3 regions of the Serratia sp. CoH_134_PS_4 genome follow, and region 3 is predicted to be linked to each of the others. Evidence: predicted binding sites of a transcription regulator. Region 3 holds the regulator's gene; each other region holds the start of a gene.
What was found. Region 3 encodes CRP, which controls carbon source genes, mostly activating them, when cyclic AMP is high. Its sites were predicted from a motif close to ATGTGANNNNNNTCACAT; they were not measured.

Region 1: a site for CRP is predicted at 1,159-1,176, ahead of mlc (sugar metabolism global transcriptional regulator Mlc). Genes of this name have one in related genera too.
Region 2: a site for CRP is predicted at 1,260-1,277, ahead of cdd (cytidine deaminase). Genes of this name have one in related genera too.

Annotation. Positions count from the first base shown of each region.
Region 1 is NZ_JBXWKI010000001.1:768,253-770,525, reverse strand. Features, by position in the region: gene AC2FCQ_RS03495 (MFS transporter) at 1-71, opposite strand, end outside; gene AC2FCQ_RS03490 (LysR family transcriptional regulator) at 218-1,108, shown strand; gene mlc (sugar metabolism global transcriptional regulator Mlc) at 1,268-2,273, shown strand, end outside.
Region 2 is NZ_JBXWKI010000018.1:70,407-72,679, reverse strand. Features, by position in the region: gene AC2FCQ_RS22065 (CidA/LrgA family protein) at 98-505, shown strand; gene AC2FCQ_RS22060 (CidB/LrgB family autolysis modulator) at 502-1,197, shown strand; gene cdd (cytidine deaminase) at 1,335-2,219, shown strand.
Region 3 is NZ_JBXWKI010000009.1:46,532-48,804, reverse strand. Features, by position in the region: gene AC2FCQ_RS15340 (YccS/YhfK family putative transporter) at 1-490, opposite strand, end outside; gene crp (cAMP-activated global transcriptional regulator CRP) at 545-1,177, opposite strand; gene AC2FCQ_RS15330 (OsmC family protein) at 1,557-1,964, shown strand; gene AC2FCQ_RS15325 (phosphoribulokinase) at 2,003-2,273, opposite strand, start outside.

The sequences.
Region 1 (2,273 bases), on a different contig from region 3:
TTGTTCAGGGTGGAACGTTGGGTTTTTGGCGCAGCAGCCGCATCGTCGTTGGCGGCCAGCGTCGACGGCATACTGGCCGCAGAACGCACAGGGGTTGTCACAGTTTTTCCTTACCGAACGTGGGGGTGTATTCAGCACTTCATGGGTTAACAAAATGATAGGGAGAGGGCAGTTTTTTGTCTAATATATTAATAATTAAAATTAAGACGTTTAACGTATGAATATTGAATTGAGACATCTGCGCTATTTTGTTGCCGTGGCGGAAGAGTTGCACTTTGGGCGTGCAGCAGAACGCTTGCGGATTTCACAGCCGCCGCTTAGCCAGCAGATCCAGGCGTTGGAAGAGATGGTGGGGGCGCGTTTGTTGGCGCGCAACAACCGCAATGTCAGCCTGACGCAGGCGGGGGAAATGTTCCTGAAAGAAGCGTATCAGGTACTCGATCAGGTCGGCCGGGCGGCTGAGAAAGCGGCCAGACTGGAACGCGGGGAGTTAGGGGAGCTAACCATAGGTTTCACGTCCTCAGCCCCATTTATCAGCGTCGTATCACGCAGTTTGCGGGCTTTTCGGCAGCAACACCCACAGGTGCATATCAAAATGCGCGAAGTAAACACCAAACAGCAGATTGAACCCTTGCTTAATGGTGAGCTGGATCTGGGCGTTATGCGTAATACGCGCTTACCAGACGCGTTGAAACATCAGCTTTTGCTGTGTGAACCCTTGGTGGCCGTGGTGCCGGAAGGGCATCCGTTAACCCATGTTGCATCCGGCACATTGCGTTTTCAGCATTTAGCGGAAGAGCCCTTCGTGTTTTTCTCCCGCGAGGTGGGCACCGCACTGCATGACGAAATTTTATCCTTGCTGGCCAAAGCGGGGATCACTCCTTACATCACGCAAGAGGTTGGCGAGGCGATGACCATTATCGGTCTGGTGTCCTCCGGGTTGGGTATTTCTATTCTGCCGGCGTCTTTCGCCCGCGTTAAAATTGATGGCGTGCAGTATTTGCCGTTGGCAGAACCGGGCGCCATGACGGAAGTTTGGTTGGTGCATCACCGGCAAAGGCCACTGACCGCCGCGGCCAAATCGCTGATGGCATTGCTGTTAACCTGAAGGCCAGGCTGGGCAAATAAAACACAATCCGCAGTGAAAGTGGGGTGAATTTGTGCAGCAAATCACATAACGAATCAAATAGTTGACGCTGTATTACAAAAGCCCCACCATAGCCGATAGTCTTTATTTAGAAGCGCGAAAAATAGTAGGAGCAGGTTTGTGATTGCTGTTGGGCAGCCTGGGCATATTGATCAAATCAAGCAAACAAATGCAGGGGCAGTTTATCGGTTAATCGATCAACTGGGCCCCATTTCGCGTATCGAATTATCCAAACGCGCGCAGCTCGCTCCCGCCAGTATCACCAAAATTGTTCGCGAACTGCTGGAAGCGCATCTGGTTAAAGAAACCGAATACCAGGAAGTGGGCAGCCGTGGCCGTCCTGCCGTGGGGTTGGTGCTGGACACCGAAGCCTGGCACTATCTGTCCGCTCGCATAAGCCGTGGCACCATTACGCTGGCGCTGCGTGATATCAGCAGCAAATTGGTGGTCGAAGAGCTGTTGCCTCTTGCCGCCGAACACCCTGATCCCCTGCTAAAGCGTATTCTCGGTGAAGTAGATCAGTTCTTCATTCGTCATCAAAGCAAGCTTGAGCGGCTGACGGCTATCGCCATTACGCTGCCAGGCATGGTTGACGCCGTTTCTGGTGTCGTACACCGCATGCCGTTTTACGACGTCAAAGACATGCCCCTGGGACCGGCGCTGGAAACGCGTACCGGGCTACCGGTTTATCTGCAACACGACATTAGCGCCTGGACAATGGCCGAGGCCTTATACGGCGCATCTCGCGGCAGCCAAAACGTGATTCAGGTGGTGATCGACCACAACGTTGGCGCCGGAGTGATCACGGGCGGTAGAGTTCTGCATGCAGGCAGCCACAGTGTGGTAGAGATTGGCCATACTCAGGTCGATCCTTACGGCAAACGCTGTTACTGCGGTAACCACGGCTGTCTGGAAACCGTGGCCAGTATCGAAAACATGCTTGAAATCGCCCAGCAGCGCCTCGGTAGCTCAATGAGTTCAAGCTTGCATGGCGCACCACTGACGGTTGAGTCATTGTGTGATGCCGCGATGGCGGGCGATCAACTGGCTAAAGACATCATTCTTGGGGTGGGACACAGCGTAGGCCGGATTTTGGCCATCATGGTCAATCTGTTCAATCCGGAAA
Region 2 (2,273 bases), on a different contig from region 3:
TCGGCATAGTCGTCATAGAGCGAATTCATGGTGTGATTTGTGGCTAAGGTCACAGTTTAATTGTATGATGAATGCATCGGTTAAACAGGATTAAGTTATGACCAAGCTACTCACTCTGTGCTGGAAATACCTGAGGGCAATCGCCCTTATCTACCTTTGTTTGTTTATCGGCAATGCGCTCGCGGCATTGTTGCCGATCGCCATTCCCGGCAGCATTATCGGTATGTTGCTACTGTTCGCCCTGCTTTCCACACAAATTATGCCGGCCAAGTGGGTCAAACCAGGCTGTCATCTGTTGATCCGCTATATGGTGCTTTTGTTCGTGCCCATCGGTGTTGGCGTGATGAAATACTATGACCAGATTATCGAACACCTCGGCCCACTGGTGATCTCTTGCGCCGTAAGTACTCTGATGGTGTTAGTCGTTGTCGGCTATACCTCGCATTATTTCCATCGAGAACGCCGCATCGTCGGCAAGTCTGATGCAGCGGAGGGCGAAAAATGATCCATGAAATCTGGTGGTCATTGCCGCTGACGCTAGCGGTCTACTTCGCAGCACGCAAGCTGGCCCAATGGCTGAATATGCCACTGCTCAACCCATTACTGGTGTCAATGGCGGTGATTATTCCCCTGCTATTGCTGACGGGCATTCCTTATGAGCGTTATTTTCAGGGCAGTAAAATCCTCAATGACTTGCTACAACCGGCCGTAGTGGCACTGGCTTACCCGCTTTATGAGCAACTGCACCAGATTCGCGCTCGCTGGAAGTCCATCATCGCCGTCTGTTTTATCGGCAGCATGACGGCCATGATCAGCGGTGGTGCTATCGCATTATGGATGGGGGCCACACCGGAGATTGCCGCGTCCATCATGCCTAAATCGGTCACGACGCCCATCGCGATGGCGGTCGCAGAATCGCTTGGCGGCATTCCGGCGATCAGCGCCGTCTGCGTTATCTTCGTCGGTATTCTCGGCGCCGTGTTCGGGCATACCTTGTTCAAAATATTAGGCATCACGACCCGCTCGGCACGTGGGTTGGCAATGGGGACAGCATCACATGCGCTGGGCACGGCGCGCTGTGCGGAAATGGACTATCAGGAAGGTGCATTCGGCTCACTTGCGTTAGTCATCTGCGGGATCATTACCTCGCTATTGGCGCCGTTTCTGTTCCCGGTGTTGCTGCACCTGTTCGGTTGAAAGGCTTAAAACTTGCGATACGTCCCGCAATTATGCATTTCATTGCATTGATTTCATCAATAAAGAGATTTTCATCACACTTTATTCGCACTGAGCTGCCTAGAATGTTATCCCGTTAACCTGTAGAGAGAGTTTCTATGCACCCGCGTTTTCAAACCGCTTTCGGTGAACTGCCCGCCACATTGCAATCCGCCCTATTACCTTATATTGATGCGCCTGATTTTCCGGCCATGTTTAAGGCAGAACAGGTGGATGCAATCAAGCAGCGCTGCGGGCTGGATGATGATGCTCTGGCATTTGCTCTGCTGCCCCTGGCGGCGGCCTGCTCGTTAGCCCCGATCTCCAAGTTCTATGTCGGTGCCATTGCCCGCGGACAGAGCGGCAATCTCTATTTTGGCGCCAATATGGAGTTCAGTGGCGCGCCGATGCAGCAGACCATTCATGCCGAACAGTGTGCCGTAACCCATGCCTGGCTGCGCGGCGAAACCGCCCTGGTCTCCATCACGGTGAACTACACGCCTTGTGGCCACTGCCGCCAGTTTATGAACGAACTCAACAGCGGTACCGCTCTGAAAATCCGCCTGCCTGGCCGTGAACCTGCAACTCTTGGCGATTATCTGCCAGATGCCTTCGGCCCCAAAGACCTGGATATCACCACACTGCTGATGGATCGGGTCGATCACGGCTTCCAACTGACGCTAACCCACGAACTGGAAAAAGCCGCACTGGCCGCAGCCAATCAGAGCCATGCGCCCTACAGCAATGCGCACAGCGGGGTTGCGCTAGAAGCCGAAGACGGTACCATTTACACTGGCCGCTATGCTGAAAACGCCGCGTTCAACCCAAGTCTGCCCCCCCTGCAAGCCGCGTTAATTCTGATGAATGTCTCCGGCCGCGATTGCCAAAAAGTGAGCCGTGCAGTGCTGGCTGAACCGGAAAGTGCCATTCTCACACAATGGGATGCTACGCGCGCAACGCTGGCCGCCCTCGGCTGCCAAGACGTCAGCCGCATCACGTTCTAATCCTGCCTCCTGGCGGTGCTGCCTGGCACCGCTGTTAACAGCCCCGCAAGCCGA
Region 3 (2,273 bases):
ATTCGCGCATCGGTTGTTCTTTCCACAGCGTGAACCAAAACCAGGTAAACAGCCCGTACCAGGCGGTACCCACGACGTATAGCAGCGGTGCGTGCCAAAGCGGAACTGTACCGGCCATACTGAGGGAGAAAATGGCGGCAACCAGCGAGGCGGGCAACAGGCGGGCATGTAACGGACTTATTTCACCGCTGACGCCGAGAAGCAGTGCCAGGCCAAGCATCAACACCGGCAACGGCAAGTGCCAAAGCAATGCTTGCTGTAATAGCAGGCTGCTGAGTGCAAATAGAGAGCCACCGACGATCAGACGTTTGAAGAAGCGTTTGTGAGGGGTGTCTAGCCCGGCAATATTGCAGCAGGCAGGAACCAGGGAAAATAATAGGCCGTATTGCAGTTGGCCGCTCAACAGGCCGAGTAACACTGGCAGGCACAGCACCAGCGTTTGCCGCAGTGCATAGTTGACTTCCGGGTGGTAAATCAGTCTGCGCCACATGATGACTTGGGGCATAAAAAAACGGCGCGAATCATCGCGCCGTTTTTTCAGTGATTAACGCGTGCCGTAAACGACAATGGTTTTGCCGTGGGCGGAGATCAGGTTTTGATCTTCAAGCATTTTCAGAATACGGCCAACGGTTTCACGTGAACAACCGACGATTTGGCCAATTTCCTGACGAGTAATTTTAATCTGCATACCATCAGGATGGGTCATGGCATCAGGTTGTTTCGCCAGGTTCAGCAGTGTTTGCGCGATACGGCCTGTAACGTCCAGGAAGGCGAGGTTACCCACTTTCTCAGATGTTATCTGCAGACGGTTTGCCATCTGGGCTGACAGGCGCATCAGGATGTCCGGGTTGACCTGAATTAACTGGCGGAATTTCTTGTAGGAAATTTCAGCCACTTCGCAGGCGGTCTTCGCCCTAACCCAGGCGCTACGCTCCTGACCTTCTTCAAATAATCCAAGCTCGCCGATGAAATCCCCCTGGTTAAGGTAGGATAAAATCATCTCTTTACCTTCTTCATCCTTAATCAGCACCGCGACGGAGCCTTTGACGATGTAGTAAAGCGTTTCGGCTTTTTCACCTTGGTGAATCAGCGTACTTTTGGATGGATATTTGTGGATATGGCAATGAGACAGGAACCATTCGAGAGTAGGGTCTGTTTGCGGTTTGCCGAGAACCATTCGCTGTTATCCTCTGTTGTTATCGCTGCCTTGTGTCACAGGGGTCAGAGTTCCCTGTAAAACCTGTTGTCGCCGTTGTTTTAATGGTGGCTATCAGCAGATTTTGAGGCGTGTCATAAATATACGCTGTCGCTCTAGCATATTAACTTGCCGGGAGAGCTGCAAGCTACATTCTGTTAACATACCGGTAAAGGAGCCTTTCCCTGGGAGTTTCCCTGAAATCAGTGTCCCGGAAAGATTTATTGCGGCTCTGTTTGTAGCACAGAGTGAGGCGGGTGTCTTGTGTTGTCTCGCTTCAGCATGATTAGCATCAGGTTCCGTTGCCAGTTTCTATGCGAAAGCGTACCCTGATTTTAAGAAATTAACCGGAGTGACCAGTATGCAGGCAAGAGTTAAGTGGGTGGAAGGGTTAACGTTTCTGGGTGAATCCGCGTCTGGCCATCAGGTGTTGATGGACGGCAATGCGGGCGACAAAGCGCCCAGCCCGATGGAAATGGTGCTGATGTCGGTAGGGGGCTGTAGTGCTATCGATGTGGTGTCGATCCTGCAAAAAGGGCGTAATGATGTGCGTGATTGCGAGGTCAAGCTGACTTCTGAACGACGTGAAGAAGCACCGCGGCTGTTCACCCATATCAACCTGCACTTTATCGTGAGCGGTAAAGATCTGAGCGACAAAATCGTTGAGCGGGCGGTGAATCTCTCGGCGGAGAAATACTGCTCGGTGTCATTGATGCTGAGTAAGGCCGCCAGCGTGACTCACAGCTTTGAAATCCGCGACGTGGCCTAATGGTGAAAAGGCGCGGCTGACTGCCGCGCTCTACCCACTTATTCGATTTTTTTGCCTTCCAGCAGACGCTGCACCAAGGGTGCCATGATCAGCTCCATCGCCAGCCCCATTTTGCCGCCCGGCACCACAAGCGTATTGATGTGTGAGATAAAGGATCCCTGCAGCATCGCCAGTAAATAAGGGAAGTCGATTTGATCCAGGCCGCGGAAGTGAATCACCACAAAGCTCTCGTCCAGCGAAGGGATCGCCTTGGCGGCAAACGGATTCGACGTGTCGACCGTGGGTACCCGCTGGAAGTTGATATGGGTG